3 regions of the Mesobacillus sp. genome follow, and region 1 is predicted to be linked to each of the others. Evidence: predicted binding sites of a transcription regulator. Region 1 holds the regulator's gene; each other region holds the start of a gene.
The links. The regulator LexA, encoded in region 1, represses DNA repair genes until DNA is damaged. The targets are predictions, from matches to a motif close to CGAACATATGTTCG.
Positions count from the first base shown of each region.

Region 2: a site for LexA is predicted at 7,713-7,726, ahead of recA (recombinase RecA). Genes of this name have one in related genera too.
Region 3: a site for LexA is predicted at 6,103-6,116, ahead of pcrA (DNA helicase PcrA). Genes of this name have one in related genera too.

Region 1 covers NZ_JBYNSB010000041.1:20,024-30,985, reverse strand. The annotation lists gene AC3EBE_RS16450 (nucleotidyltransferase domain-containing protein) at 1-117, shown strand, start outside; gene AC3EBE_RS16445 (hypothetical protein) at 366-827, shown strand; gene AC3EBE_RS16440 (hypothetical protein) at 835-1,041, opposite strand; gene AC3EBE_RS16435 (GNAT family N-acetyltransferase) at 1,145-1,591, shown strand; gene AC3EBE_RS16430 (GNAT family N-acetyltransferase) at 1,707-2,231, opposite strand; gene AC3EBE_RS16425 (ATP-dependent DNA helicase) at 2,685-4,613, shown strand; gene AC3EBE_RS16420 (hypothetical protein) at 4,679-4,897, opposite strand; gene lexA (transcriptional repressor LexA) at 5,059-5,682, opposite strand; gene yneA (cell division suppressor protein YneA) at 5,836-6,153, shown strand; gene AC3EBE_RS16405 (YneB family resolvase-like protein) at 6,180-6,848, shown strand; gene AC3EBE_RS16400 (DUF896 domain-containing protein) at 6,931-7,164, shown strand; gene tkt (transketolase) at 7,801-9,810, shown strand; gene AC3EBE_RS16390 (hypothetical protein) at 10,408-10,617, shown strand.
Region 2 covers NZ_JBYNSB010000001.1:71,266-82,227, forward strand. The annotation lists gene AC3EBE_RS00365 (2-oxoacid:ferredoxin oxidoreductase subunit beta) at 1-212, opposite strand, end outside; gene AC3EBE_RS00370 (2-oxoacid:acceptor oxidoreductase subunit alpha) at 214-1,947, opposite strand; gene AC3EBE_RS00375 (dipeptidase) at 2,254-3,177, opposite strand; gene spoVS (stage V sporulation protein SpoVS) at 3,304-3,564, opposite strand; gene AC3EBE_RS00385 (TIGR00282 family metallophosphoesterase) at 3,733-4,530, opposite strand; gene rny (ribonuclease Y) at 4,702-6,264, opposite strand; gene recA (recombinase RecA) at 6,559-7,599, opposite strand; gene AC3EBE_RS00400 (competence/damage-inducible protein A) at 8,111-9,361, opposite strand; gene pgsA (CDP-diacylglycerol--glycerol-3-phosphate 3-phosphatidyltransferase) at 9,386-9,964, opposite strand; gene AC3EBE_RS00410 (RodZ domain-containing protein) at 10,211-10,962, opposite strand, start outside.
Region 3 covers NZ_JBYNSB010000031.1:88,451-99,412, forward strand. The annotation lists gene AC3EBE_RS12395 (hypothetical protein) at 1-43, opposite strand, end outside; gene AC3EBE_RS12400 (CamS family sex pheromone protein) at 173-1,351, opposite strand; gene ligA (NAD-dependent DNA ligase LigA) at 1,509-3,515, opposite strand; gene AC3EBE_RS12410 (hypothetical protein) at 3,646-3,831, shown strand; gene pcrA (DNA helicase PcrA) at 3,862-6,084, opposite strand; gene pcrB (heptaprenylglyceryl phosphate synthase) at 6,237-6,932, opposite strand; gene AC3EBE_RS12425 (DUF3231 family protein) at 7,208-8,245, opposite strand; gene AC3EBE_RS12430 (YerC/YecD family TrpR-related protein) at 8,392-8,712, opposite strand; gene AC3EBE_RS12435 (DUF3048 domain-containing protein) at 8,748-9,791, opposite strand; gene AC3EBE_RS12440 (adenine deaminase C-terminal domain-containing protein) at 9,856-10,962, opposite strand, start outside.

The DNA.
Region 1 (10,962 bases):
AATAAGATGGCTGAAATAGCCATGGAAGCAATAAGGATAAATAAAAGTCTATGTGAAAAAGCGGGTATCGAAGATCATGAAGCAGAGTTAAAAAGGATTATAGAAATGGTGATTTAACAAATTAAATTCTAAAAGGGAAAAGATAAGACAGTTTTAATCTCACCCTCATACTGTTTCAACAGCTAATGCATAAACAATTGGGTTACTGGGAGTATTTTCAAGCTAATAAAAGCCAGCTATAAGTTGGCTTTTTTGAGAACGATTTTTAGGTAACAAAAGAAGGTGGCTATCGTCAAATCCTTTATCAGTGTTGACCTGCCTTTAGAACCGGAATTAAGGATATATGTAAAGGGGATATGACGATATTGAGAAATTTCTTTCTTAGCTTTCTGCTGCTTGGAATCATTTTTTTAATGGGCTGTTCTGATGGAAAAGAAAGTGTTTCTGATGGATTTAAATTTGCTGATAAGGAATTTCCGCCATCTCCTGCTGGATATATTGAGTTTGGAAAGACAACATATGCGTTGGAGCAGGGGGGATATGAGTGGAGGAATAAAGGTACGAGTGTAAAGACGGACCATGCAGGCCCTGTCCAAATAGCTGAGAACTATACTCCTATTCCATTACAGTCCGGAGCCTTTTTGACAATCGTTGTGGAACAAAATCCACTATTAACGTCTTACATTTGGAAAGACGGCAGCAGCAAGGAGATCGGAAAAGGGAAAACGTTAAAAATGCCGAAAGAACCTGGCCGTTATATATATGAAGTGTTAGCTGAATGGGAGAATGGAAAGGTATCCTATACCTTTGTTGTTGAAATCGAGTGAAGCGAAGCTAATGCTGTGGCTCAGATTCCCTGATTATGGCTAAAACAATGATTAAAAGCGTGAACATAATCCTGATTAGTTCGTTATTTGTAACTGTTCTTACTAAGCCAACAATAACAATACCGCGAACAGGGTTATCCTCAAGCAAAAGGATAACGATAATATCCAGGAATGCAGGAACCATACCTACGGCCAACTCCAGCTCTTTATCCATAAACAGGACTCCTTTCAAAACAACTAGCGTATAGTATGCAAAACAATGAATATAGGTGTTTGGGTGCAGGCAGTAACTTAAAAACAGAAATGGGCGAAAACATATGGAATCAATAATTGAATTAACCTCTAAAGATCAGTGGCTTGAAGCCTATCCGGTCATGAAACAGCTTAGAACAGATTTAACGGAAGAATTATATATGGAAATGCTCAATGAAATGGCTGAGGAAGGCTATACATTATTTGCTTTATATAATGAGGGAAGAATAGTCTCACTTGCAGGGATAAACTTGAGAGTAAACTTCTACAATAAAAAACATGTTTTCATCAATGATCTTGTTACCGACGAAAATGCCCGATTTTGCGGGTATGGGGAAAGGCTGCTGTACCATATCCATGACTGGGCCCGTGAAAAAGGAGCTGAATTTGTCGCCCTGGAATCTGGTCTTCAAAGAACTTCCGCTCATCGTTTTTACGAAGAGAAAATGATGTACGATAAGTGGTGCTATTCATTCAGAAAAGACTTGCACCTAAAGGAGGAAGAAATTTGATAGAAATCCAGTATGAGAGTTATCAAAATTCTTTAATTAAAATCGATAATGGCAGGACGAAAGAGAAATGGTCTGTAATTTCAGAACGGTTTTATTCTCTTTCGTGCCTATCTTTTTATGTAACGGAATTGAAAGCAGGGGGATATTGAATTTTCCCATGCAGTCCAGCTAGTGAACCTTCAGTTAATTCCAAGGCCATAAAGACTTCTTCTGGTACAGGAAAGGGAGGAGAAATATCAAATTTTTTAGAAGGATCGAATCCGAATTTCGGATAGAATTTTGGATGGCCGAGAACGAAAATATGTTTATAGCCCAGGGCTTTGCAGCTTTCCAAAGCTTGTTTTACCAGCTCTGAACCTATGCCTTGTTGTTGATAACCTGGTTTGACAGCCATAGGTGCCAGGCCTAATGTAGGGAAGGAACCTTGCGCCGTTAATAAATCTATTGTGCTGATTAAAATATGTCCGATTATTTTTCCATCTTTATCTGCAACTAAGGATAGTTCAGGAATGAAATTGTCAGACTGCCTAATTAGCTCTACTAATTTCGATTCGTTCTCTTGATTATTGAAGGCTTGAAAATTCACTTCACAAATTTGCGAAACATCTCCCATTCGTTCAGGACGTATGGTGTAGTCCATAAAATAACCTCCAGTATTTTTTTTGATTTCTAAAATTCCTCAGTGGTAATTTTGGGGTCTCTGAATCCATCCAGGTAAATTGTTGATACCAGCATTTTTTATTGTCGCAGGATATAGAAATCACATTTTTTAATAACTGGACCAAGAAGGATTTCTGGCAAGTCCCAAATATTGCGCTCCGGAGGGATGACCTAGTTTCTCATTATCCAAGTATTGATAGAGATTGAAGGAATGGATAAGAAACATAGAATTCAAGAAAAAAATACACTAACTTTTTTTCACATTTCCCCTAGTGTAACTGTCTATGTTTATTTTAACAGTAAATTCCAATAAGGGAATCTAAAATTTTTAATAAGATAAGTGTGCATCTGTATCACTTTAACTTGGATTTTCTGTTATGATAAAAGCTGGCTTTTTGTGAAAGAATTAGAGCATTTTTGAGGAGAGAAAGCATTGACAAATACACTTCCGTTTACCATCACTAAGGACGATACATTTTTTGACTTATTAGGTGATTATATAGGTGATGTTTTTTATGAAATCCTGCCTGAAAAAGGCTATGAGCTTCGAGATGAACAAATTTATATGGCCTTCCAGGTGGAACAGGCATTTAAAAATAAGGGGACTATTTTTGCAGAAGCAGGGGTAGGAACCGGGAAAACCTTTGTTTATTTGATTTATGCGATTCTCTACGCCCGATATATGAGAAAGCCGGCAATTATCTCATGTTCTGATGAGACGCTCATTGAACAGCTGGTAAAAGAAGGAGGGGACATAGAAAAGCTGGAGAAGGCTCTTGGCCTAAAGGTGGATGTGCGACTGGCAAAAGCGCGCGAAAATTATGTTTGCGTCAAAAAGCTGGACAACCTTTCAAATACAACCACAGAAAAGGAAATCCTGGATGTTCACGACCAGCTCCCTGATTTTATTTTCGATGAAGGAATATCCATGAATGCGTTTAGCCGATATGGTGACCGGAAGGAATATCCATGGGTGTCGAATGAAAAATGGACTATGATGGCATGGGATCCGCTCCAGCAGTGCTCTACCTGTGAATGGCGCCACCGGTGCGGACAGACATTGAACCGTGATCACTACCGCCATGCGGGTGATTTGATTATCTGTTCCCATGACTTTTATATGGAACATGTGTGGACAAAGGAATCCCGTAAGAGGGAAGGACAGATGCCGCTTCTCCCGGAAGCGAGCACAGTTATATTCGATGAGGGCCACTTGCTGGAGTTTGCTGCGCAAAAGGGCCTGACATATAGATTTAACTCTCAAACCCTTACAAATGTTCTGACTGGATATATGCATCAGGATGTACGGGAAGAGTCACTGTATTTAATCGAGGATATTTTGGAGCTCCATGATTCCTGGTTTGACTTGCTAGTTGAGCATTCTGCTGCGGTGGAGGGCTCGAATCGAAAAGAAGTCCCATTCTTGCCAACAATCAGGAAGACTGCTGAACTGCTGGAAAAGAAGGTCAGTGAACTGATGGATCAGCTCGTCTTCGATGCCGAGCTGTTTGTGATAGACGATTATCATTTAAAAATAATGGAAGAATACCTGGAGTTTTTTTCATATGGACTTGGGATCTTTCTGAAAAATGATGAAGGCATATTCTGGCTGGAGGAGAATGAGGTCCAGACCTCATTAGTCATCATGCCTCGCCTGGTTGAGGATATCCTGAAGAAGGAAGTATTCTCTCAAAACATACCATTTATATTTTCATCTGCGACTTTATCACAGGCAGGTGACTTTGGTTATATTGCAAAGAGCCTCGGTATTGAAAAGTTCAATTCCTTTACCGTCGATTCCCCATTCGATTATGAAGAACAAATGCAGATGGCTGCACATATTCAATCATCAGAATATGAGAAATGGGAGCAAATTGGGAAGGATTTAATGACCAAAGGCGGCAGCTCACTCGTGCTGTTTTCTTCTCAACAGGAAATGGAGCGGTTCAAGGGGTGGGCTGAAACAAAGCAATGGCCATTTGCGGTTTTATTTGAAGGTGACAGGGAAATAAGCGAGACAGTAAAAGAATTCCAGACAGTACACTCAGCCGTTTTATGTTCCTTTAGTTTATGGGAAGGTTTAGATGTACCCGGGGAATCACTTACTCAGGTTATAGTGTCTTCCTTGCCATTCCCTCCGCATGATCCGGTATTTATGGCAAAAAGAAAGCATGCTGAAAACCCTGAAACAGACGTCGATCTTCCTTATATGTTATTAAGATTAAGGCAGGGAATCGGCCGGTTAATCAGGACAAGCCAGGACTATGGTACCGTCCATATTTGGCTTACAGACAGCCAAAAGGCGAAGTACTTTAATCAGATTGAAAACATACTCCCAGTTAAAAAAATAGATTGGGAATAAAGAAAACATCCCGAACGGCACTGGCCGTTCGGGATGTTTTGTCAAAGACGGAGATTAAGGATGGCTTAGAAGCCGCATCCGCATCTTCTGTGGCGGCGGCGGTCGCGATCACGATCACGATCATCATCCCTGTTATCATCTTGAGCTCCTGCCAAATCTTCGATAATACAGCGGCGTACTGCGCGGCAAAGGTCATCGAAGTCAATTGTCGCTCTCACCTGGTTTCTGTCGCGATTAGGATAAAAAATATCTGCGACATCATTGTTGTTACGGTTGTAGCCCATTCTGTTCAACTCCTTCCCTGGTGGCTTTTCATATTACACTTTATCTTATGAAGCAGAGGACAAGGAGTTAAGGCTAAAACCTATTTTTTGATAAAATGTGCTATTCTCATAGTCCCAGTTTAATAGAATGAAAAAAAGCAAGCGGCAGCCCGCTTGCTTTTTTAATGCATATGTCTGTAAACACCGATTACTTTGCCGAGTATAGATACATTGCGAAGGATGATCGGATCCATGGAGGAGTTTTCCGGCTGAAGCCTGAAATAGTCCTTCTCTTTGAAGAAGCGTTTCACAGTTGCTTCATCTTCTTCTGTCATGGCAACTACAATATCACCATTATTCGCAGTCTTCTGCTGTTTTACAATGACATAATCCCCATCAAGGATACCCGCTTCAATCATGCTGTCCCCCATGATTTCAAGCATGAATACCTGCTCATCATGCGGAACCAGGCGGTCCGGAAGAGGGAAGTACTCCTCTACATTTTCAATTGCGGTTATCGGCATACCGGCAGTTACCTTACCAACGACAGGGACGTTAACAACTTTATATTTTGGGATCCGGCTGTCCTCTTCAATCTCAAGGATTTCAATTGCACGCGGCTTGGTCGGATCCCGGCGGATCAATCCCTTGCTTTCAAGCCTGGCTAAATGTCCATGAACAGTGGAACTGGAGGCAAGTCCAACAGCTTCGCCGATTTCACGAACGGATGGCGGATAACCCTTTTTCTTGACCTCACCTTTGATGAACTCAAATATGTCTTGCTGCCGTTTTGATAACTTTGTCATATTCACGCACCTCATATCATTTCTTGTCCTTATTATACCATGCATAAATTACAGATACAAACATAAGTTCGAATTTTTAGTTGACACAAAACAAATGTTCGCTTTATAATAAAAGACAGATAATCGAACAAACATTCGTAAGAGGTGCTGGATATGAAAAAACTATGGGCAAACAATTCATATGCTATTATTTTAATTGCAGCAGGACTGATTTTTTCACTCACTGTGAAAGTCCATTCAATGATTTCCGATGATCAATACATAACTGTTACTATAGAAGAAGGGCAATCACTATGGGAAATTGCCCAAACCTTTAAAGACGAACATAATCTCTCAGAAAGGCAATTCGTAAGCTGGGTTGAAAAGGAAAACGGAATAAATGGGGAAGTCATTCATCCGGGTGACGAAATCATGATCCCAGTTGCCGCTGAGCAAGGGGAACCAACACAGATTGCCGGCGCGGAAAGATAATTAGCAATTTGAAAATAGGTGAAAAAATGAAAGCAATAATCTACTGCCGTGTGAGTACCACCAAGGAAACACAGGAATCCTCGCTCGCAAGGCAGGAGGAGGAGCTGCTTAAACTGGCAGGCAGTTATGGATTCGAGGTTGTTAGGGTCATTAAAGAGCAGGCGAGCGGATATGATCTCGAGAGGGAAGGAATACTGGAGCTGCTAGAGCTGATCAAGGATAAAAGTATTCGTGCGCTGCTCATCCAGGATGAAACACGGCTTGGCAGGGGAAACGCGAAAGTGGCATTACTGCACTGTATTTTGAAAGAAGAGATAAAACTTTATAGTATTTCTCATCATGGTGAACTCCAGCTTTCAGAATCAGACTCGATGGTTTTGCAAATTGTCAGTATGGTTGAAGAGTACCAGAGGAAAATCCACAATATAAAAATCAAGCGTGGAATGAAACGGGCCATTGAGCATGGATACAGGCCGCAGAGAAATTTAAAAAAACAGGGCGAAAATTCCGGCCGGGAAAGAAAGGATATGCCCATCGAAGAAATTGTGAAACTACGAAATAATGGGCTGACTTTTGCTGAGATCGCCGCGACTCTGAGGGGTTTCGGCTTTAACGTTTCCAAGGCCACTGTTAATAGAAGATATCTGGAATATATCGAGTCACAGGAAGAGGAAGCACAATTGCACAATAAATAATTTGAGGTCAGTCTTCTTGTCAAAAACGGAGGATTCTAGTAACATGTCTGTTGACGTTACTTTTAAACAAAGGAGCTTTGCAATGCTATCAAGTGATAAAATTGCCAGAATCAATGAACTGGCACGAAAGGCTAAAGCCTCTAAGTTAAGTGAAGAAGAAGCCAAGGAACAAACGAAGCTTCGCGCTGAATATCTGCAGTCTTTCCGTTCTTCCATGCTTAACACCTTAAAAGGGGTAACGATTGTAGACCCTGCGGGTAATGATGTTACACCTGGCAAACTTAAAGATCTGCAAAATAAATCTAAGCTTCATTAATTTTCCAAATGTCCATTTACGGAATACATTTACTGTATTCCTTTTTTGTTTTGGCTGTTTTCGCAATGATTATTGCCTTCCACCGATGTTGAAATAAGATCCTAATGATTGTAGTGGAAGACGCGCAGACTCCTTCGGGATACAGCGGACAGGTGAGACACCGCAGGAGCGCAGCGACGAGGAGGCTAACCGCACACCCCAAGAAATATTTGCCCTTGAAAAAGCCGGTAGTTGGGCTTTTTCATAATTTTCCAGAGGAAAGCGAAGCGCCTGGAACGGAAATCAACAGCATTTTATTACAAACTCTTCTGTAAAACCCTTTTTGGAAAATGGGGAATTTCTTTCGAAAGTATATAGAATAGCAACAAAGTATAGAAAAAAGCCTTTGTTTTTAAGTTTCGGCTTTGTTTTAGGTCAATGTTGTTTGGTTTTAACCAAAATCAATGAAAGATAAATATTATATTATGGAAAAAAGCCAGGCGTTCACTGCAGGCTATTACATAAGACAGATGTGTTTGTGTCAAAATAATTAACATTACGGCCTTTTCTGTCTCCCTCAGGGGCAATTTGTTGTATAATAATTGTTCTCGCTATATATTAAGGATGTAGCCAGTACTAAGAGAAAGGATGTATTTCATGTTTAATAAAATTGATATGCTTTCAATCGACTCAATCCGTACTTTATCGATTGATGCAATTGAGAAGGCAAATTCTGGACACCCAGGAATGCCTATGGGTGCAGCACCGATGGCTTATACCCTGTGGACTCGTTATATGAACATCAACCCTAAAAATCCTGAATGGTTTAATCGTGACCGCTTTGTATTATCTGCTGGACATGGTTCAATGCTGCTATACAGCTTATTGCATTTAGCAGGTTATGACCTTTCAATGGATGATATCAAACAATTCCGCCAGTGGGGCAGCAAGACGCCTGGCCACCCTGAATTTGGGCATACGGCTGGTGTGGATGCAACTACAGGCCCGCTTGGTCAGGGAATCGCTATGGCTGTTGGTATGGCAATGGCTGAACGTCACCTTGCAGCTGTATACAATAAAGAAAACTATAACCTAGTTGACCACTTTACATATAGCATTTGTGGAGATGGCGATTTGATGGAAGGTGTCTCTGCTGAGGCGGCATCCCTTGCAGCACATTTGAAGCTCGGCAGACTTGTCGTTCTTTACGATTCAAATGACATTTCACTGGACGGCGAATTGAACAAATCATTCTCCGAAAGCGTTGCGGACCGTTTCAAAGCATATGGATGGCAATATCTTCGTGTAGAAGACGGAAACAACCTGGAGGAAATCGCCAGAGCACTCGAAGAGGCTAAAACTGATGAAAATCGTCCTGCATTGATTGAAGTAAAAACAATTATTGGTTATGGCTCACCTAATCTTTCTGGTAAGTCAGACGTACACGGAGCACCGCTTGGCGCTGACGAATTGAAGCTTACAAAAGAAGCATACAAATGGACATTCGAAGAGGATTTCCATGTCCCATCCGAAGTTTATGATCACTTTAAACAGCAAATTGCTGACAAAGGTGAACAAGCCGAACAAGCCTGGAATGAACTTTTCGATAAATACAAGAGCGAGTTTCCTGAGCTAGGAAATCAGCTTGAGAAGGCTATGAAGGGTGAACTAGTTGAAGGATGGGATCAGGCTGTTCCTGTTTATGAAGAAGGAAAGAGCCTTGCAAGCCGTGCTTCATCTGGCGAGGCATTAAACGGAATTGCTAAAAACCTTCCTTATTTGGTTGGCGGATCTGCTGACCTTGCAGGGTCTAACAAAACGATGATCAAAGGAACAGGTGACTTCTTCCCAGGCTCATTTGAAGGCCGCAATATCTGGTTCGGTGTTCGTGAATTTGCGATGGGAGCAGCTATGAACGGCATGGCTTTACATGGCGGGCTAAAAGTATTTGGCGGAACATTCTTTGTATTCTCTGATTACCTGAAGCCAGCAATCCGTCTCGCAGCATTGATGGGATTGCCTGTCACTTACGTATTCACTCATGACAGTATTGCTGTAGGGGAGGATGGGCCAACTCATGAGCCAGTAGAACAACTTGCTGGATTAAGAGCTATGCCTAACCTATCAGTGATTCGTCCTGCAGATGGAAACGAGACAGCTGCAGCTTGGAAGCTGGCGGTTGAGTCAACCAAGACTCCAACAGCACTTGTGCTGACAAGACAAAACTTGCCGACAATCAAGGACACTGACAAGAACGCGTATGAAGGTGTATCTAAAGGTGCATATGTGATTTCACCTTCTGGGAAAGAATCTGCTGATGCAATGCTGCTTGCAGCTGGATCTGAAGTAGGTCTTGCAGTTCAAGCTCAGGAAGCGCTGGCTTCTGAAGGTATCCACGTTTCTGTAGTAAGCATGCCTTCATGGGATCGTTTTGAACAGCAATCCAAGGAATATATAGAAAGTGTAATTCCTAAATCTGTTAAGAAGCGCCTGGGTATCGAAATGGGCTCTTCCCTTGGCTGGCACCGTTATGTTGGTGACGAAGGTGAAGTATTGGCAATCGATACATTTGGAGCTTCAGCACCAGGCGAAAAAATCCTGGAAGAGTACGGATTCTCTGTAAATAATGTTGTAGCTCGTGTAAAAGCATTGCTTCAGCAAAATTAAGCTGTAATGAATCAAAAAAGGGCATGAGGCCAATCATCATTTGGTTAAATGCTCTTTTTTTTTGGCTCTTTTCTAATACTTTGTTGATATTCTCATTTTTGAAAACTCCTTTAAAATGTTTTTTAAAGAAGACTATGCAATAAAATGCTGTTGATTTCCGTTCCAGGTGCTTCGCTTTCCTCTGAAAAATTATGAAAAAGCCCAATTGCAGGCTTTTTCAAAAGCAAATTTTTCTTGGGGCGTGCGGGAGCCTCCTCGTCGCTTTGCTCCTGCGGGGTAAAATGGCCCCTTCATTCGGGCCATTTCTACCTAGGTCACACCTGTCCCGCTTCATCCCGAAGGAGTCTGCGCGCCTGGAACGAAGAGCAACAGGATCTTAATTCAACATAGGTGAAAGCAACAATCTTTGCGAAAACAGCCTTTTTTTTATGTCCACGGAAAGTGGAAAAATGGAAGAATAACGAGTATTCAACTCTAGTTTATTTGTTTGCTAAATCATGTTATAATGAGAAACTTAAGTTAATTACAATTTGTATTGAGATGAATGAGTGTGAATAAAAGTTTATGCCTTACTGATAATATGGAGATGAAAAAATAATGAATAAACGATGGTCGATCGGGGAAATTAAAAAATTCGTTGAGAATAATTCAGAAAGTAAGCTGTTATCGACAGAATATCACGGTTTTTCTCAAAAGCTGCTTTTTAAATGTGCATGCGGCAGCAACTTTGAAAAAACCTTTACGAAATTTAAAAATAATAACCAGCGAAAATGCGATGTATGCCAGCCTCCAAAAGAGTCACGCTAATACGAGATAAATTAACAATGCACCAACTTCTTTTCAAAAGAGGCTGGTGCTATTTTTCTTTTTGGATGAATTTACGGGAAAATAAAGGTCAACCAAGAGATTTTCCATTAAATACGAAAGACTAAAATGTTCATAATGAATATTGGTGAGAAGCCATTAGTGAAGCAATTCCTGAAAAAGAAAAAAAGAAGCTCCAAATTGCTGAGCATAGCAAGAAAATGTGACTAGTTTACTATTTATGAATTCATACAGAAGGTGCTCCCTGACTTTCTAAAGAATATAAATCAAGGGCATTTTCTGAGCATTGATTTTTTAATTCATGCTTCAGGCAAAGAAAACCCCTGC
Region 2 (10,962 bases), on a different contig from region 1:
AGCGCACGGCCATGGATACCGTGGAAACCATAAGAATTGATATAGCCTGAGATACGGCCAGAACAGCCGATACCTGAAATTACAGCCAAGCCTTCAGGCTCAAGACCGACATTCGCAGCTGCACGCTGAATTGCCGCCTGTACAGAGAAGTCGCCGCAGCCTGGGCACCAGTTTGGTTTTACATTATTGCGAAATTCTTTAAACGTCGCCATCCTAGAACAACTCCTTGCATTTTGTGTGGACTTCCTGAGGCAAGAATGGATTTCCGTCGTACTTAAGGATCTTGTGGATCTTTTCATGGCTTCCGACGTTCATCTTCATGATGTTTGCCAGTTGTCCTGTCGCATTGTTTTCAATTACTGCAACTTTCTTTGCAGATCTGACAAGCTCCATCATTTCATCAGCTGGGAATGGATGAATCAGGCGTACATGTGCGTGGTTCACTTTCAAACCATCCTTCTCAAGCCTTCCCATTGCTTCTTCGATTGCACCACGTGTAGAGTTGAAACCTACAATCAATAGGTCTGCTTCCTCATGCGGAGCATTCTTATGGATTGGCGTATCGAACTTCAGATTGCTGATTTTGCGGAAGCGCTTATCCATCTGGGCAATGCGGTTCGCAGCAGATTCTGAAGGTTTTCCAGTCTCGTCATGCTCAACACCAGTAACGTGGTGGATACCATTCTTCATTCCAGGGATGACACGAGGTGAAACGCCATCCTCTGTCACTTCATAACGCTTAAAGTAACCTTTGTCATCAATTTCAGGAAGTGCTTCAGTAGCTAGTTTTCCACGGCGGATTTCAACTTTGCCAAAATCAAGCGGTTCAACAGTCTGCTTTCCTAATGATAACTGAAGGTCAGTTAAGACAATAACCGGACACTGATATTCTTCAGCAAGGTTAAATGCTTCAGCGGCATCGTAGAAAGCTTCCTGTACAGTACTTGGAGCCATGACGATCTTCGGAATCTCACCATGAGTTCCATAAATCATCGCCATTAGATCTGATTGTTCCTGTTTAGTAGGAAGACCTGTTGATGGGCCCCCACGCTGAGTGTCAACAATAACAAGCGGAGTTTCAGTGATACCTGAAAGGCCGATTGCTTCCATCTTCAATGAAAGTCCAGGACCTGCAGAAGCTGTAAGTGCACGGACGCCGCCGTAGTTTGCACCAATTGTCATCGTAACGGCAGCAATCTCATCTTCTGTCTGGATAACTGTTCCGCCAAGAGCAGGAAGTTTTTTGATCAAATATTCCATGATTTCTGATGCAGGTGTGATTGGGTATGCAGCCATGAAACGGCAGCCCGCTGCAACAGCACCAAGTGCGATTGCATCATTCCCAATCATAAATAGGCGTTTTTGACCATCCGCTTTTTCAAGCTGCATAGTCTCGGAATCGCCTAATTGTTGTTTCGTATATTCGTAGCCCGCTTTGATGGCTTCCATATTTTTATCGACAACTTGTTGTCCTTTGCGTCCGAAGATTTCCTGGACGACTTCTTCAAAAACCTGAATATCCAAGTCTAAAATAGCGCTAGTTGCACCGATGGCAACCATGTTTTTCATAAGAGATGTTCCCAGTTCAGTAGCCATTTCTGTAAATGGAACCGCATACATTGCGGCTTGTGTATCCTCTGGCTTCTTAGGGTCAAACTTAGCATCAGCAATAATTACGCCATTCTCATGCAATTCCTTGTAGTTCACATCGATTGTTTCCTGATCGAATGCCACTAGGATATCTAAATCATCAGAAATAGATCGAACCTGTGTAGTGCTTACTCTGATCTTGTTATTCGTATGTCCGCCTTTGATACGTGATGAAAAGTGACGGTAGCCATACAAGTAGTAGCCTAGACGGTTCAATGCAATAGAGAAAATTTCCCCGGTAGATTCGATTCCTTCTCCCTGCTGTCCGCCAACTTTCCATGAAAGTTGATTGATCATCTCTTACACCCCTTTAGATACGTAAAAAAATATGTAAAAACGCTTCACGTTTTTAAGTGTAGCACTTTTCCAAGTAATTCACTAGAAATTAGCGGAATTATCTATTAATATGCTGAATTCTAGTAAATGGATGGTACTAAACGCTTACAATTCTAGACCTATGTGAAAAAAAAAGCAACCCTTTCCAAACAAATATTGGCTAAAATATGAATATTTTTTTATTTATTAAAATATTGTAAGTACATTGTTTTTTCACCGTTTGCACAGGTCCAGCCCATCCCTTGCTGCTATTGGTTTCAGTCCATCTCAGTACGGAAGTCTTTCCGACATGTTCCGGTATAAAAATTTCTGTACTTGTATTTCAGAATAATATTTTTGCAACTTATCAATCAAATTCAGGTATTGTTCATTCGCAGAAAGGCCGCTGACAGTAAAGTCAATCCCATCGAAATCAGAACCAAAGCCTGCATGGTCCTCGCCGCCCAGTTCACAAATATGTTCAAGATGACGAAGCACATCGTCAATCTGTGCATCCTTTCTCCCTGATAGAAACTCAGGAACAAACGTAATACCGATTACTGAGTTCTTATCAATCAACGCCTTGATTTGGTCATCCCTCAGGTTCCTTGGGTGAGAGCAAAGGGAATGGCAGTTGGAATGGGAGGCAAATGCCCTGCTGCTAGTTTCAATGACATCCCAGAAAGCCCTTTCTGATAAATGCGAAACATCACACATCGTTTCTGAATCGTTCAGCAGGGAGACAACCTGTCTGCCAAACCTCGAAAGCCCTGCTCCGCGCTCTTCAAGCGCTCCATCTGCTGCATAGTTTCCATAGTTCCACGTCAACCCCACAGAACGGACCCCCAGCCTGAGAAGTGTCCTTAGCTTTAATAAGTCCTGGCCAATCGCGTCACAGCCTTCTAAAGCCAGCACAGCTCCAATTTGATGGTCCTCCAGCCTGGCAATATCCTGCCTGCTGTTGACAAGCTTCATTTGCGGATTCGGTGAAAGCACTTTTTCATAAAACAGATCCGCCATGCGCAGGGCAGCCTGAAACTTCAAGTCAGGATGCACTGTCTCTGGCACATAAATTGCAAAGAACTGTACCTTTGTTCCGGAATTATTCAGACGTTCAAGGTTCACCTGCAGTTCCCCTGAGTTTCGAAAATTGAGTTCTGGCTTCATGAATAACTTATATAATACATCGCAATGCGTATCGATAATTGCCACAAGATTTCCTCCTTTTTTCCAAAACCGCTTAAATAAAAGAAACCTGCTTGCGTCAGCAAACAGGCAAAATTAAAACCCCTTTAATCCTATTAAGATATATTTATCTTATGCATACTGCTGCCAGATTCACCTGGGCTCTACAATCAACTTGATTGCAGTACGCTCTTCGCCATCAATCAGGATATCAGTAAATGCCGGGATGCAAATGAGATCGACGCCGCTGGGTGCTACGAACCCTCTTGCGATCGCTACTGCCTTAACGGCCTGATTCAATGCACCCGCTCCAATTGCCTGGATTTCCGCGCCGCCTCTTTCTCGCAGAACTCCAGCAAGCGCACCAGCTACAGAATTAGGATTAGATTTTGCTGAAACTTTTAATATTTCCATTCCTGGCTCCTCCTTATATTGTCCCGATCCTGGAAGCCATAGGTGGACATCCAGGTTAGTTTGTTCCACTGCTACTATATTCAGGAGAGAGCCTATATATGACCTGCGCTTAAAAAAACATTAAACCCTACATATGTAATCTGGAGTTTTTTTCACCACAAAATTTTATCAGTCGTAAAACGGATGATCCTCATTGATGAGCACTGTCTGGATTTTCTTTGCAGACCCAGTATTTTTGTCGAGATCAACCAGCACTGCGGAAAGCTGAGTGCGGCCGTCTTTTGCGACTTCGAATCTAGTCGGCAGGCTTGTAAGGAACCTTTTAAGCACAGCTTCCCTTTCAACCCCTAAAATGCCGTCATATGGCCCGGTCATTCCAACATCAGATACATAGGCTGTGCCATTAGGCAAAATCCGCTGGTCCGCCGTCTGAACATGTGTATGAGTGCCTACCACGGCAGATACCCTGCCATCAAGATACCAGCCCATTGCCTGCTTCTCACTCGTTGCCTCAGCATGGAAATCCACAAAGATCAGCGGAGTCCTCTTCCTTGCTTCCTCAATCAATTGATCGGCTTTTTTGAAAGGACAATCAATTGGAGCTAAAAACGTCCTGCCCTGCAAATTAATCACAGCGAGCTCTTCCTGATTAATCCTTAAATAAACGATGCCTTTCCCAGGAACTGCTTCCGGGTAATTCGCTGGCCTTACCAGGTACTTGGCTTCATCTATGAATTCGAATATATCCCTGTTATCCCAAGCATGGTTGCCGAGCGTTACCGCCTGTGCCCCCTGTTCAAGGAACTGCCTGTATATTTTTTCGGTTATCCCTTTGCCACTGGCTGAGTTTTCCCCATTTATGATTGTCACTGTCGGACGAAACTTATCTTTTAATTTTGGCAGATATTCCTTTACCATATCCCTGCCTGGAGAACCTACTACATCTCCCACAAATAAAATCCTCATCAAAATTCCCTTTCCTGTGCTGGATTTTTGTTATACATCATTGTACCACACTTTTTTTGGGATAAAAAAAGTGGCGGGCTTTGAATCCCTATAAATACTCAGATTGGCATTAGAGCCTAATGGTTATTTTAGAGCCAGTACAATAAAAAAAGCGGTGCAAAAAGCACCGCTTTATTTTGCGTATTCAACTGCCCTTGTCTCTCTGATGACTGTAACTTTGATATGTCCTGGATAATCAAGCTCTTCCTCGATTTTCTTACGGATATCACGTGCAAGGCGATGAGCCTGCAAGTCATCGATTTGATCGGGTTTAACCATAATCCGGATTTCTCTTCCCGCCTGGATTGCGAATGATTTTTCGACTCCTTCATAGGATTCAGAAATCTCTTCAAGCCTTTCAAGGCGGCGGATATAGTTTTCAAGCGCTTCGCTGCGGGCACCTGGCCTTGCAGCTGATAATGCGTCGGCAGCTGCAACAAGTACTGCAATGATCGAAGTCGGCTCAGTATCTCCATGGTGGGAAGCAATACTGTTGATGACAACAGGATGTTCCTTGTACTTAGTTGCAAGTTCCACACCAATTTCAACGTGGCTTCCTTCTACTTCATGGTCGATTGCTTTTCCAATATCATGCAGGAGTCCTGCACGGCGAGCCAATGTTTCATCTTCACCTAACTCAGCAGCAAGCAATCCGGACAATTGAGCTACTTCCATTGAATGTTTTAGTACATTCTGTCCGTAACTTGTACGATACTTCAAGCGGCCAAGAATTTTGATAAGGTCAGGGTGCAGCCCGTGAACGCCCACTTCAAAGGTCGTTTGTTCGCCTACCTCACGAATGTGTTCATCTACTTCACGGCGTGCCTTTTCAACCATTTCCTCAATTCGAGCCGGATGAATACGTCCGTCCTGAACTAGCTTGTCTAAAGCCAAACGGGCTGTTTCACGTCTGATTGGGTCAAAACCGGAAAGGATAACTGCTTCCGGAGTGTCATCAATGATGAGATCAATCCCAGTCAACGTTTCCAGGGTACGGATATTCCGTCCCTCACGGCCGATGATGCGTCCCTTCATTTCATCGTTAGGAAGGTTGACAACTGATACTGTCGTTTCAGCGACATGGTCAGCTGCGCATCTTTGGATGGCAAGAGAGAGAACTTCTTTTGCTTTCTTATCGGATTCCTCTTTCGCCCTGTTTTCGTTTTCCTTAATCATTAATGCAATGTCGTGAGCAAGCTCTTGCTCAGTTCGTTCCAAAATGATGGATTTAGCCTCATCACGCGTTAAGCCCGAGATGCGTTCAAGTTCAGCCTGCTGATTTCGTACCATCTCGTCCACTTTGCTTTCCATCTCTTCAATATGCTGTTGTCTTTTGGAAAGAGCATCATCTTTCTTCTCTAAAAGATTTTCACGTTTGTTCAACGATTCATCTTTACGATCAAGATTCTCCTCTTTTTGCAATAAACGATTTTCTTGTTTTTGCAGTTCATTTCTTCGTTCACGAATTTCACGTTCTGCTTCAGTGCGCAGCTTGTGATTCTCATCCTTAGCCTCTAGCAGGGCTTCTTTCTTCATAGCCTCTGCTTCGCGCTTCGCATCTTCAATGATCTGCTCAGCAGCGTTTCTGGCACCTGCAATTTTTGCTTCCGCAACGGATTTACGATAAAAATAGCCAACAACTGCACCGACGAATAGGCCAAGCAAAATGGAGATGATCAAAATAATAGGATCCATCATTTTCACCTCCTCTTGCTATGAACTTGTGTTACGTTTTTTAAAGTGTCGGCATGTACATTGTTTCAAGCATCAACATACAGCTCTAATGCTTTTAAACGTTTTTAATACCATGAAAATGTAAAATATACATGTTTAATTGTAAAGCTGCCAAATTTTATTGTCAAGGGTTTGTCCTGTAAGGGATGGATTCCTTTTTAAAATTATTCTATCAATTCAATTTTTTAGGGAATTATTGCAAATAAGGTCCCCTGGATTCAGGAGACCTTATTTGCATATTTATAGCTAAATCTATTAATCAAGTTCAAATTCTTCCTGGTCTTCGTCTGTTTCTGTGACGGTGAACTCTCCATCGAGACCATAATGGTCACGAATCTTTTTCTGAACTTCAAGACGGATGGATGGGTTTTCCTTCAGGAAGACTTTTGCATTTTCCCTTCCCTGTCCAAGACGTTCACCATTATAGGAGTACCACGAACCGCTTTTATCGACGATATCAAGGTCTGAACCCATGTCGATGATTTCGCCCTCTTTGGAAATCCCCTCACCGTACATGATGTCAACTTCAGCTGTCCGGAACGGCGGAGCCACCTTGTTCTTAACAACCTTAATCTTTGTTTTATTACCGACCATGTCATTGCCCTGCTTCAAAGTCTCTGCACGGCGCACTTCAAGACGCACACTTGAATAGAACTTCAGAGCGCGTCCGCCTGGTGTAGTTTCAGGGTTACCGAACATAACACCAACTTTTTCACGAATCTGGTTGATAAAAATTGCGATTGTCTTAGATTTATTGATGGCACCTGATAGCTTTCGCAATGCCTGGGACATAAGGCGGGCCTGCAGACCAACATGGGAATCACCCATCTCGCCTTCGATTTCAGCTTTTGGTACAAGAGCAGCAACTGAGTCAATAACGATGATATCGATTGCGCCGCTTCGAACAAGGGCTTCAGCAATTTCCAGAGCCTGTTCTCCTGTATCCGGCTGAGAAAGAAGAAGTTCATCGATATTTACGCCCAGCTTCTGTGCGTATACAGGATCGAGAGCATGTTCAGCGTCAATGAATGCAGCCTGTCCGCCATTAGCCTGTACTTCAGCGATTGCATGAAGCGCCACTGTTGTTTTACCTGAACTTTCAGGACCGTAAATTTCAATAACACGTCCGCGGGGATATCCGCCTATTCCTAAAGCGACATCCAATGCCAGGGAACCACTTGGAGAAGTAGAAATCTTCGTGTCTGTCTTTTCTCCCAATTTCATAACTGAGCCTTTACCAAATTGTTTTTCAATTTGTTTTAACGCCATATCTAACGCAGCTTGACGATCACTCACTCAATTTTCCTCCTTTTATATAGAACGGACTGGCGTACTGCCTGCCCGCAAAACTCTTATTTAAAACCTACTATTACTATACCTTTTTCCTGGCGGTTTGTCCATCAAAAAATCGAACATTTATTCGTTTTTTTTCAAGCTGAACTATTTGACAAAATTCAATTTTGGATATGATTTTTACTGTTTTTCCACCGGAGCACACCAGCCAAAACTTATTTCCCCGAAGAAATCTGTCTATTTATTTTTTAAGAAAGGCTCTGTTAAACGAGGCTGTTGATTTTCGTTCCAGGCGCTTCGCTTTCCTCTGAAAAATTGTGAAAAAGCCCAATTGCCGGCTTTTTCAAGAGCAAATTTTTCTTGGGGCGTGCGGTGAGCCTCCTCGTCGCTTTGCTCCTGCGGGGTCTCACCTGCCCGCTTCATCCCGAAGGAGTCTTCGCGCCTTCCACTACAATCAATAGGGTTAAAAATCAACATTCAGCTTTAACACAGCCTTAAGAAAAAAACACGGAGCTTAGGGCTTCCGTGTTCCTTTTAATCTATTAAGCAATAAAAAACAGCCATGCTTTACCGCCCGGGTTCTGACTGCTGCCCTTGACCCGCCAAGCTGAAGCTTTTCGGTGTGTACTTGCTCACCATTGATATGTATTCCGATATAGACTGTTCCAGCCGGGTGCCCTTCCAGTTCATCTGGTCCTGCTACACCCGTAAAGCTTATACCCACATCCGAATTTGTCAGTGCAGCAGCGTTTATAGCAAGCTCCTCAGCGCACTCGCTGCTGACAGCCCCATACTTAGAAATCGTTTCGGTCCTGACATTCAGCAGCTGGATTTTAGCTTCGTTAGAATAGGAGACAAAGCCTCCCTTAAAGACGCTGCTAGCCCCCGGAACTGAAGTGAGCTCCTGCTGAAACATTCCGCCTGTTAAGCTTTCAGCAGCTGATACGGTAAGATTATTTTCCTTTAGCGCGTTGTAGAGCTCTGCTATGAGGGAAGTCTCTCCGTACCCATATAAATATTGCCCAACCCTGGCCTTTATTTCAGCTTCAACTTTGTCGATCAGCGCCTCGGCCGTGCTGGCGGATTCATCCCTTGCAGTAAGCCGCAGGGTCACCTCACTGTCACTTGCCAGGGGAGCTATGGTCGGATTGCTTTGCGCATCGATTAAGTCTTCAATTTTAGCTTCCAGAGCTGCTTCTCCAATCCCAAAGAAGCGAAGTACCCTTGATTCAATTTTTGACTGGCGGCCAAACATGCCTGCTATCGCTTCCTGACCATACTTGAGGAACATGGGCTCCATTTCCGAAGGAGGCCCAGGAAGCAGCATGTATTTACGGTTTTCAACCGATAAAAACATTCCCGGAGCCATCCCATTGTCATTTTTCAGGATGTATGACCCCTCAATGACCATAGCCTGCCTCCGATTGTTTTCAGTCATCACTCTATTCGTTTTTTTGAAATAGTCCTCAATTGATTGCATGGCTTCTTCGTCGAGGACAAGCTTTTTCCCTAGCAGTGCCGCAATACTATCCTTTGTCAGGTCATCCTTAGTTGGCCCTAGCCCGCCTGTAAAGATGATAAATTCCGCACGGTCCTGTGCAATCTTAACTGCCTGCTTGAGCCTGTCAGGATTATCACCAACGACAGTATGGTAAAACACATTGATACCAAGTTCAGCAAGCTGCCTTGAAAGGAATCTAGCATTAGTATTGACGATTTGGCCAAGAAGCAGTTCCGAGCCTACCGCAATGATTTCAGCATTCATGTATACTCCCCCAATTTACTGCCTTTATTTTGAATTACTGAATATGTTTTTGTTTTTAGCGAAGTAGTCCCAGCCAGACCAGATCGTAAAGAACATGGCTACCCAAAGAGCCAAATCTGCAAACGGAATCGAGAATGCTTCAAAAATGATGTTATGCAGCAGCAGCGCTGAAATCGCTACGGTTTGGGCCCACATTTTAATTTTCCCGGGCATCTTGGCCGCAACAACTTCCCCGCCACCGGCAAGCAGCAGGCGAAGTCCAGTGACGGCAAATTCCCTGCTGATGATGATGATGACAATCCAGGCTGGGGCATATCCCAGCTCTACCAGCACAATCAGCGCAGAAGATACCAGCAGTTTGTCAGCAAGCGGATCCAGGAATTTGCCAAGGTTTGTGACAAGATTATGTTTTCGGGCTAAGTATCCATCAACCCAGTCAGTCACTGATGCAAAAATATAGATCAATGCTCCCACCAGATGTGTGACCGGCATTGTTGTACCCAACAGGGCAACTTCTCCCCATGAGAAGGGTACAATCATCACGATGAGAAATAACGGAATCAACAGGATCCTTGAAACCGTAATCTTATTAGGCAAGTTCATATTCTTTTTCCTCCAGGATGTTAAATATCGAAATCCAAGCTTTGGATTTCTTTAAACAATAATTATGTAAAAATCCCACCAGCATCTTAAAAAGATGACTATTATAATTTTAGCCCGTATAAACATAAGTCCATACGGGCGTTTCATAAACTTTCATGTGGCTGCTGTTCAAAAGCTGCTCCAGTTAGCGGAGCAGTCCCTGATATATTAGGCTTATGGTAACTTTAATACAGCCCATGTGTGTCATCACTTAACAAAGTTAATCGTGATTTTTTGGGTCATATCTTTCTTCGGGTCAACAGCATATTCCAGCTTCTGGTCATTGACATAGATTTCTGTATCAGGTGCGTAGCCAATATTGATTACTGCCTGGCTTTCATTTGACATGTCAGTAGTCTGGCTTTCGTTTTTCCCTTTAACAAGTGTTGCCTGGAATACTGATTTTCCAGATCCTGTTGAAACACCCACCCATGTTTGACCCAGTGATACTATCTTCAATACAAACTTCTCTGTATTTTTCACTTCATAAGTGGTATTACTTCCGCTATTCGAAACCATTGACAGCTCCTGAGCAGGTGTTTCTTCAACAGGAGCTTCCTCTTCTGCCGGCTCTTCTTCGGCATCTTCATCACTGTTTGAATCATCGGCAATTTCCTTTGGTTCTTCAACAGTGGTTTTGCCTTTATCCGTAGCAGCAGGTTCTTTTGAGTCATCACCAGCGTTCTGGACAATCAAATACCAGATTAATGCTATTGCTCCAACGATGAAGATACCAATCAGGATTTTCGGAAGTATATCAAAGACTCTGGATGTATCAGGAGACAGGCTTTTCCTTGACTGGACCCGCGATAATTGTTCAGGGAGTTCTTCATTGTATGTAGTAGGTATATCATTTTTATACTGCTCGAAAAGCTGGTCAGGATCAAGGCCAACTGCTTCAGCATACTGTTTAATAAAAGCGCGTACGTAAAACTTGCCGGGCATTGCAGAATAATTTC
Region 3 (10,962 bases), on a different contig from region 1:
AAAATAACAGCAGAATCATTCCTCTCCAAAATCGAAACCTCAATACAAGCCCACCCCTCAGAAAAATACCATTTCATATTTAGACGATACACCCTGTGAGTTAGATACAATTCTTTATCAGATACAATGTCTTCTGCGAAAAAAAAAGCAAAGAGCCTAAGCCCTTTGCTTTTTACTGGTAGATATGAACGAACGGTTCATCCTGATCAGGTTTCTTGACGATGAGTGCTTCCGGCCCCATGACGGATGAGATGTTGACCTGCACGGAGACATAGTTCGGGAAGTGCTCCATCACAAGTCCTGTCACATACTGGGTGAACCCAATCGCTTCTGCTTTTCCATAGAACTGGATTGGGATGTTGATATTCAGCTCCTGCAGCTGGCCATCAAGGTAAAAACCTTTTCCGATGACGCCGTTGAAGTTAGGGAAATACGTTTCGACATCCTGCTTGAAGTTTTCGAAGAAAGTCAGATCATCCCTGTGCTCCGTCTTAGCTGTGTCAGATGGGAACAGGATGTATTCTTCGTCGACATCCTTCCAGCTGCCGATGCTATTGCTGCCCTGGGAAACCTCTGCATAAGTGAAAAAGCTCCCCGGAACGACAGAAGAACGGCTCTCCTGCTCAAACAAACCGATGGTAATCGGGACGTTGTTGAGTTCCTTTATTCCTCTCAGCCTGCTGACGACCTCCTGGGCCATTTTCTTGCCTTCCCTTTCAAGGACGTCGCGAGGAATATTCTTTTCATAGACGGCACCATACTTTTCCTTCGTATAGTAGTGGACGGAATTCATTGCGAGCCCGATTGCCACACCGCCAAGCTGATACGTACCCTTTTCCCCGCCAACCTGGACGAGGTAATTGTGCTCAAGAATATGCGCCAGATAGATCGGATTCTTTTTATTCCGTTCATGGACATCGCCTGCTCCCGAATCAAGAGGGTTCAAACCGATATTTTGGCTTTTCTTCAAGCCCTCTTTCTTCAGCTGTGCATCCGTGAACTGGCGGTTCAGCCATAAGCTAACCGTTTTGCTGTCAAGATACTGCCCTTCCTTGAAAACATACTTGTCTGTAGGGAAGGAATTTTGCGCAATCCGCATCAGGCCGGTTTCGAACTCGGTGATGTCATAGCGCGTATTCAGGTTACTGACGACCATGCCGCGGGCTTCCCCTGGCTCAAACGGCATGATTGTCCGGTAATATTTGTCCGAAATCTTGTATTTCGGGATAATCGCTTTTTCTTTTGTGTCATCATCCTTCTTCTGGACAACCTCTTCCTGCTTTTGAAAATTAGGAGCACAGGCCGTCAGCAAAAGGACAACAGATAGAGCGACCATTGAGAGCTTCCTCATGGTTTACACCTCTCTGTTTTGCTTTTTTCGCATGGATTTGTAACAAATAGTTCTGTTTATCTAGTCTGGTGATTTCCATTCCAGCGCTTCGCAGTCCGCAGAAAATAGTTTTGTATTACACAACCTAACTTAGAGAGCTTAGGGCCTCCAAAAGAACCTACTTATTCAATTCCTCAAGCATTCTCTCTTCGTTCCAGACTTCAATGCCGAGGCTTTCTGCTTTTGCCAGCTTCGACCCTGCGTCTTCGCCTGCAATGACGAGGTCGGTTTTCTTGCTGACGCTTCCGGCTACGTTGCCGCCAAGCGCCTCAATTTTTTCCTTCGCTTCATTCCGGGACATTTGCTCGAGCTTTCCGGTGAGCACGATCGTTTTACCGGCAAAAATTGAATCTGAGTCTTCAGCCGATACCTTTCTTGGTCCTTTATATTCCATATTGACGCCTGCAGCCTTAAGCTCGGCAACCAAATCCTTCACTTCATCGCTGTCAAAATAGGTCACGACTGAATCTGCCATCTTGTCGCCGATCTCATTGATCGCCGTCAATTCATCTCGCGCTGCCTGCATAAGCTGGTCCATTGTTTCGAATTCCTGGGCTAGCGTCTTGGCCGCTTTCGCACCAACAAGGCGGATGCCAAGGCCAAACAACAGCTTCTCAAGCGAATTGGATTTGGAAGCTTCGATCGCTGACAGCAGGTTATTGACGGATTTTTCACCCATACGCTCCAGCGCCAGCAGCTGCTCGCGAGTCAGCTTGTAAATATCAGCCACATCCTTGATCAGCTGTTCAGCAAAAAGCTGGCTTACCACTCGTTCGCCAAGGCCGTCAATGTTCATCGCATCGCGGGAAACGAAATGGATCAGGCCCTCCCTGATTTGAGCCGGACACTTAGGGTTGATGCAGCGAAGAGCTACTTCCCCTTCAATCCTGACCAGCTCGCTTTCGCACTCTGGGCAATGGGTCGGCATATGGAATTCGACTTCCTCGCCTGTCCTTTGCTCTACAAGTACGTTGACGACTTCCGGAATAATGTCACCGGCTTTTTTCACGACGACTTTATCACCGATTTTAATATCTTTTTCACGAATGAGGTCTTCATTGTGGAGAGACGCTCTTCCAACCGTTGTACCGGCAACCTGAACAGGTTCCAGGATGGCAGTTGGCGTAACGACACCTGTCCGTCCGACACTTAATTCGATATCCTTCAAGGTTGTGACGACTTCTTCAGCCGGGAACTTGTAGGCAATTGCCCAGCGCGGGCTCTTTGCTGTAGTGCCAAGTTCGGCCTGCTGATCAAAAGAATCAACCTTGATGACGATGCCGTCGATGTCATAAGGAAGATTTGGGCGTTTTTCAACCCAGCTGTTCACATATTCGATGACACCCTCGATATCGGCCACTTTTCTGCGTTCTTTATTCGTCTTGAAGCCAAGTTTCTCAAGATAATCGAGGCCCTCACTATGGGATTCAATCCCGGTATTGCCTACATCGGCAATTCCATAAAGGAACACATCAAGACTTCGCGATGCCGCGATTTTTGGATCAAGCTGGCGAAGGGAGCCTGCTGCCGCATTGCGTGGATTTGCGAATGGCTCTTCTTCTTTTTCCAGCCTGGCCTTGTTCAGCTTTTCAAAGGACTTCTTCGGCATGAACGCTTCACCGCGGACCTCAAGCGAGACAGGATCCTTCAGGCGGATCGGCAGTGAGCGGATCGTCCTTAAATTAGACGTAATATCCTCACCTGTCGTTCCATCCCCGCGGGTAGCACCGCGGACAAACATGCCATCTTCATAAATGAGCGAAACAGCCAGTCCATCGATTTTCAGCTCGCACACATAAGCAACATTGTCACCAACACCCTGGCGCACCCTGCGGTCAAAATCACGCAGATCCTGATCATCAAAGGCATTGCCAAGGCTCAGCATCGGCGTGGCATGCTGCACCTTATTGAACATCGTCAAAATCTCGCCGCCGACACGAAGCGTTGGCGAATCAGGAGTCTGCAATTCCGGATATTGCTCCTCGATTTCAATCAGTTCCCTTAACAGGCGGTCGTATTCCGCATCAGGAACCGATGGCTGGTCAAGAACATAATATTCGTATCCATATTGATTAAGCAGATTTTGCAAATCCTTGGCTTTTTTCTCAGCGCTCTGAAAATCCATAAATCCAGCCCTTTCTAACCGAAAAGCTCAGGGCGCCTTGGTCAACCCCGAAAGTCGCTGGCCGACTAAAACCGCCACGTCCTGTGGCAACGTCGGCACTAGGACATCGTGTCCGTCGGAGGGCCTGACATTGAAGTCGTTCTTTGACTTCATTGGCAGGACCGAAATCGAAATGTATAGCCGACTGCCCAGAAACGCAGAAACTGGAGACTCCGACAAAGAAGCGCTTTTTGCTTCTGCGGGCCGAGTTGAAGTTTCGGAGTTTCTAGGAGGCGAAACTAGACAAGCGACTCGAGGGGCTAGGCGCTGGAGCTAGACAGTAATTTAATTTGTAAAAATGATATTATTACACCTTCTGAATCGGCGCGAATTTTGCCAGCAGGCGCTTGATGCCTGTCGGGCTTGGGAACGCGATGTCAAGCTCCAAACCTTCGCCGGCGCCTTTTACGCTGACGACTGTGCCTGTTCCCCACTTGCCATGCTGGGCTTTGTCGCCAACCTTCCAGCTGATGTCTTCTCCTCCGCTTGAGGCCGCAACAGGCCGCGTAACTGCACCGCGCTGTGGCATCATCGGTCTTGCCGCTGGTCTGGCGCTGCTTACTGGTGAAGTTCTCTTCGGTTTCGGAGCGGCATCCTCGACCAATTCAGCCGGAATTTCCTTGATGAACCTTGATTCAGGGTTCATATTCGTGCGCCCAAATAAGGTACGCATTTGTGCATTCGTGATGAAGAGCTCTTCCTCGGCACGCGTGATTCCCACGTACGCCAGCCGGCGCTCCTCCTCCATCTCAGCTTCTTCCATTAATGAACGGCTGTGCGGGAATACTCCCTCTTCCATACCGATCAGGAAGACAACAGGGAACTCAAGGCCCTTAGCTGAGTGAAGTGTCATCAGTGTGACAAAATCAGTTTTCTTCTGGCCATCATCATCAAGGCGGTCGATGTCCGCTACAAGCGCAAGGTCTGTCAGGAATGCGACCAGAGATTTATCTTCACTGCTTTCTTCAAAGCTGTTTGTTACGGTTAAAAATTCATCCAAGTTCTCAAGCCGGCTCTGTGATTCAATCGATTTTTCCGCCTTTAGCATGTCTCGGTAGCCAGTTTTATCAAGGACTTCCTCTACAAGCTCAGTTACAGACAAGTATTCCTGCTGCTGAGTGTAGTTGCGGATCAGGTTGCGGAACTCGATTGCTGCCTTTTCGGCTTTCGGGCTGAGTCCAATCATCTCGATTGCTTCAAGCGCCTGGAACATGGACATATCATGCATAGTGGCGAAGTTGGCGATTTTATCAATTGAAGTAGAACCAATCGCGCGCTTCGGTACGTTGATGACCCTCGTCAAGCTGATGTCATCATCCGGATTCGAAATCAGGCGGAGGTAAGCAAGGATATCCTTGATTTCCTTCCTGTCATAGAACTTGATGCCGCCGACAATTGAGTATTCGATGTTGGACTTCAGGAACGATTCCTCGATTACACGGGACTGAGCGTTCGTACGGTAAAGGATCGCGATATCGGACAGCTTGCGGCCGTTCCTGATGAGCTCCTGGATTTTACCGATGACGAACTGTGCTTCACCCTGCTCGCTGTCAGCGCGGTAATACATGATTTTATTGCCCTCGGAATTTTCTGTCCAGAGATTTTTCGGCTTTCGGTTCATGTTGTTCTGGATGACCATGTTCGCCGCTAATAGAATCTTCTTTGTTGAGCGATAGTTTTGCTCAAGCAAAATGACATTCGCTTTTGGATAATCCTTTTCAAATGAAAGGATGTTTGCGATGTCAGCTCCGCGCCAGCGATAGATCGACTGGTCGGAATCACCGACGACGCAAAGGTTCTGGAAGCGCTGCGCCAGCAATTTTACAAGCATATACTGTGCTCTGTTCGTATCCTGATACTCATCGACATGGATATACTGGAATTTGCGCTGATAGTATTCAAGCACCTCAGGCACACGGATGAACAAGTTGATCGTTGTCATGATCAAGTCATCGAAATCAAGCGCATTGTTTTTGCGCAGTCTGCGCTGGTACTCCTCATACACATCGCTGACCTTCTGCGAGAAATAGTCGCCAGCTGTTTTCGCATACTCCTCCGGTGTGATCAGTTCGTTTTTAGCCGAGCTGATTGTCCCGAGGATCGCACGCGGATCGAATTTCTTAGGATCCATATTCTTGTCCTTAAGGATTGATTTAATGACAGATTGCTGGTCAGTCGAATCAAGAATCGTGAAATTGCGGTTAAAGCCGAGGCGGTCAATGTCTCTGCGCAGAATGCGCACACACATGGAGTGGAAAGTCGAAATCCAGATGTCGTCGGCTGCACCGCCCATCATCTTCTGGATCCTCTCGCGCATCTCCCGCGCTGCTTTATTCGTGAACGTGATCGCCAGGATGTTATAAGGGTTTATCCCCTTTTCCACCATTAAATATGCAATCCTGTGCGTCAATACTCTTGTCTTGCCGCTGCCCGCACCAGCCATCAATAGCAGCGGGCCGTCCAATGTCTTGACAGCCTTCTGCTGCTCGGGATTCAAACCATTCAATAACTTATCCGTTAAAAATTGCATAAACTCCTCACCACCATACAAACATTTGTTCTTATTATTTTATCCTAAATACACAACGTATACAATCACACAAATTAACGCGCCACCGCGCCGGGGGTCTGACCCCCACCACTTCACCGCATCACCGTACCGGGGGTCTGACCCCCACCGCTTTAATGTGATGAAGCGGTGGCGGCGGCTACTGTTTTTATTGCTTCTTCGAGGTTGCTGTAGACGACGTTTCCGACTACAATGACATCGGCAAGCTTGGCCATTTCGGCTGCCTGGTCTGCGGTCTCAATTCCTCCGCCGTAGAAGAGCACGGTTTGATCGAGGACACTTTTTGCCGCTTTGACGACCTCGGGATCACCGTAGGTGCCGCTATATTCTAAATAGAAAATTGGCAGGCTGAACATCTTCTCTGCCATCATCGCATAGGCCCTGACATCTTCAATATCAAGGTCTGTCTTCGCTTCTGTCAGCTGGGCAGCCTTGCATTCGGGATTCAGGATGCAATAGCCCTCCATCTTGACCTCGTCCCAATCCATCAGATCGCCGTACTCCTTCACCGCATCATGGTGCAGGCCGGTGATCCATTGCGGATTGCCGCTGTTCAGCACAGTCGGAATATAGTAAAAATCGAAGCCTGGTGTAATCGAATCTATAGTAGAAACCTCAAGAATGCAAGGAACCGTATAACGGCGGACTCGGGACATTAAATCAAGGACTCCTTCAAGAGTGACTCCATCCGTCCCTCCTACCATGATCGCGTCGGTTCCAGACTCGCAGATTCTATCAAGTTCTTCATCAGTAATCTCTTTATTAGGGTCGAGTTTAAACACATGTTTCCACTCGCGAACATCGTACATCCTTGAATTGCCCCCATTCTATATTTCCATTCCACCATTATAGCATTTGTTCATCCCAGACAAAAAGGAAACATCAGGTTAAAAGGACAATTTCCAGCTTGATTGATCATGAGCTGTTTTCGCCTTACAATCCACCCTGCGGAATCAGCGGGCACGATCGCTTCCCAGCCAAAGAAAGCACAAAAAGAGCTTGCAAAAGGCAAGCTCCAAGTTAAAATAAATATGGTTCATTTTCAAGGCGGCTTCCGGCATAACATCCCGCTTGAACCCCACCGCTATTCCGAAGTCAGCTCTCTCCGGTTTGCTGCCTGCGGAGGCTGTTCAAGCCAGCCGTTCTCGATAAGCAGGTCGGCAGCATCTTCCGCGTACAGCCCCACTTTCATCAACACTTTTCCATATAAAAGACCGATATCCTTCCGTCCATTAACAGCCATTGAGTTCCCGAATGACCTGACCTTCATCGAGAACATATCAGCTTTATGGACAAGCATGATTTTATCCGAAAATGGCGCTGTCGTGGAACTGGTCACCAAATGATCCAACAAAGCAGGTGAAGGCAAATTTTGCTGATGAAGTTTCTCCTTTAGCTGATCCACCATTTTATCCGTCATCTCGACTCCCCTGATAAAAAACTCACGGATTTGCTCCGATTTGACTACCTGGCTGAAGCCCATCAGCAACGCCTTGCTGGTAACATTGTTTTCGATATTGTCATAAAGATGAGTGACTTCCAGGGCATGGAGCGGGCGGAGTTTCCCTCCAATTCCATTGAAGTAAGACTTCCGCTCAACGAAGTCAACCTTTTCAGGAACTGGCAGCACCGGTGGTTTGATGATAAACCCTTTGTCCATCAGAAGCCCATTGATTTGCGCCAAAAGCTCCTCAGTTGCCGTTAGGCATTTCACAAAAAACTCCCTGACATCCAGTCTCATCACGAGCGGAATCGCAATTGCATAAATGCTCATCCCGGCCTTGGCGGCATATTTCAAATAATGCACGTAAAATTCATCTTCAAACAGTCTTGGAGCGCTGAGGTTCACGTCCTTCTCATTGAAGCCATGAGGAATCGGGAAATTTTCTCCCTCTAAAAACACTTTAATGGTTGCCATGAAATCCTCTGTCAGATGCAGGGCATTTTCAAGCAATGTTTTTATATCTTCATCTTTTACATTCCGGAGGAAATACCTCAGGATCGTGGAAGACATGCTGTTTCCCATGTACGTCGCCCATAGCTTTGCCATTTCGACAGAAGTAAATTTTTCGGTGGGATTCATTTTGGATGAATCAAAATGGATTGGTTTTAGAGATGACATGCTATACCCCTTATCCTAAATTTACCTTTAGTTTCTTCTTACCCGGAAAAATTTATTCAGATTGCAGTCCCTAAAATCACAGTCACCCAGTTCAAATTAAAAAGGACGAGAACCTTTTAACGGCCCTCATCCTTCACTCTTCTAGCTTATACTTCTTCCTTCGCTTCCTGCTCTTCCATTTCCTTCAGCCGGTCCAAAGCCAATTCATAAGCGTCGTTGCCGTAATTCAGGCAGCGCTTAACCCTCGAAATCGTCGCAGTGCTCGCACCTGTTTCCGTTTCGATTTTATGGTATGTCTTGCCTTCGCGCAGCATGCGTGCAACCTCAAGGCGCTGTGCCAGCGATTGGATTTCGTTCACTGTCGCAAGGTCGTCGAAAAAGCGATATGCTTCATCTAAATCCTTCAGCGACAAAATCGCTTTGAAAAGCTGATCTAATTCTTTACCTCTTAATTTATCAAGTTGCATATATTCTACCCCTTATATCCTCAAATTTTTTCGCCTTATTGCTGTGAGTCGAATGAGACATCGCTGATTGCTGGGACAATGTTGATCCATGTCTTCCCGGGAACGAAACCAGCTTTTACCCCATCCTTATAAGGGATGATTCTGCCAGCTTCATTTTTCCATTGTATCTCATTGACTTTGCCTCTTTGAAAAAGAAACCCCTTGCCACCGGAGGTAAGATTGACTGCCCTGCGGCCTGCCGAATCAATGATGGCATGATCCATCTGCACCACAAGCAGATTGTCGATCAGCACAGGTTCCTTAGTATCAAGGTCAGCTGTTTCTTCCTTGCCGGAAAAGCGATGGTATTTTCCTGCTTCTCCATCGTATTCATAGATTAAATCAAACGACGGCGTTCCATAGGATACCATTATATCCTCAGCAGCCATACCATCCAAAGCATCGAATTCCTCTTTGCTTAAAAAAGCTGCTGACTCCGGCGCCTGATCCATCTCATATCCTCGCTTCTCTGCACCCTTCAGCATATTATCATAGGTAATATATGAATTGTGCGGAGCCTTGCGGAAGCTTGCCCTTTTAAACAAGGAGCCGTCATATTGAATGCCATTGATGTTGTCGATGTCCCCGCGGTCGAGCATTTCCTTTGCGTCAGGACTGTACCCATGGGCGACAAAAAAGCTGTCATACCCTGATGCCAAATTGATGAAATAATCCCGGGCGCTTCGGATTGGCCCCACCTTTTCAGGCTTTTCACTCTGGTAAATCGCGATCAGCCTGGTTACTTCCCCTTCAGCCAAAACTTCATAGATAAGATCGGCTTCATTCAGACCCGACTGCGGCCTTGCTTTCGGATGGTTATTTACGACCACGGCAATCGCTCTGCCCGCAGGTTCGTCTTTCGTTCCAATCCCCGTCAGCGGGAATTGGTATGGAAGCTCTTCAGCCTCTTTTACAACCTCTTCCACTTCTTTCTCTTTCTGTGGTTTGGCTGCATCCTTCTTTGTCTCTGTCTCTTTACTGCTGCACCCGGCTGCCAGGATCATTACGGCTGCCGTTGCAACGATCCACTTTTTTATCATTCTCGCCACCCCTGTGAACTCCCAGTTCCTCATGGCTGTTTATGTCTAGATGCACTTTTATATTTTAACGCATTATCGTTGGAAAGAGTATCGTTTTTTTCATGACGTCATAGATGCCCTGCTGCGTAATCCGGATGTATGGCAAATGCGTTGACGAGAAGAAAAGCAGCGAATAAATCGGGTCTGCAAACTTATATCCTTTTTCCCGTAAATATTCAAGCAGCTGTTTTTCCTCGGCCATCAATTCCCCGACTGGATGGCTCGACATAATCCCTTGCAGCCTTAGCGGAATCTCACCGACAACAGCACCATCCTCACAGGCAACGATGCCCCCGCCGATCTCCTTCATCCTGTTAAAAGCGGCCATCATATCCTGCTTGCTTTTCCCGATCAGGATGATGTCCCCAGTATTCGAGAAGGAGCTTGCAAGCCCCTGCAAATCCGTGGCAAAGCCCTTTAGCAGGGTATTGATCCGCCACTCACCATTCCGGTCAATCAGCATGAAAAAGCACTCATCATGATTCGCCGGCAGCTGATCGCCTGACACATCGATTGAAATCGAGTATGGCTTTGTAATCACCGCATTCTCCATCTTTATTCCGAATGGCATGGAGAACTGCAGGTCATCCATTGTCAGCTCCCAGTCAATCTTCAACGGATCGAAGCCCATCTGGTTCCAGTCGATTTCCGCGGCAGCATCGATTGCATTGCCATCGCGCTTGACCCACTGTCCTTTTGCCAGTACGGAAACCGGCGTTGGCTCACGCTCATCCTGTAGGAAATTGATGTTCGCAACCCGGCCTGTCACAATATTTCCGTGAAGATGCTCGAAATTATAATAGCGGGCAACATTGATGGTCGCCATATTGTACGCATCGATTACCGGCACTCCTTTTTCCAGAGCGATCCTGATCAGCTCATCGATTACGCCTTTTTCATAAAACGCCGTCGATGCCCCATCGGTGGTCATCATGAAGCGGTCATATACCGCGATATCAAGCTCATGGATTTCATCCAGCAGCTTCGGCAGGTCCGGCCTGATTGACGAATGCCTCAAGCTGACCATATATCCCTGCAGCAGCCTTCTCCTGACTTCCTCACCGGTCATTGCCTCATGGTCGCAATCCGCGCCAAACAGCATCATCTTTGCGAGCGTTTTTTCAGAAGCGCC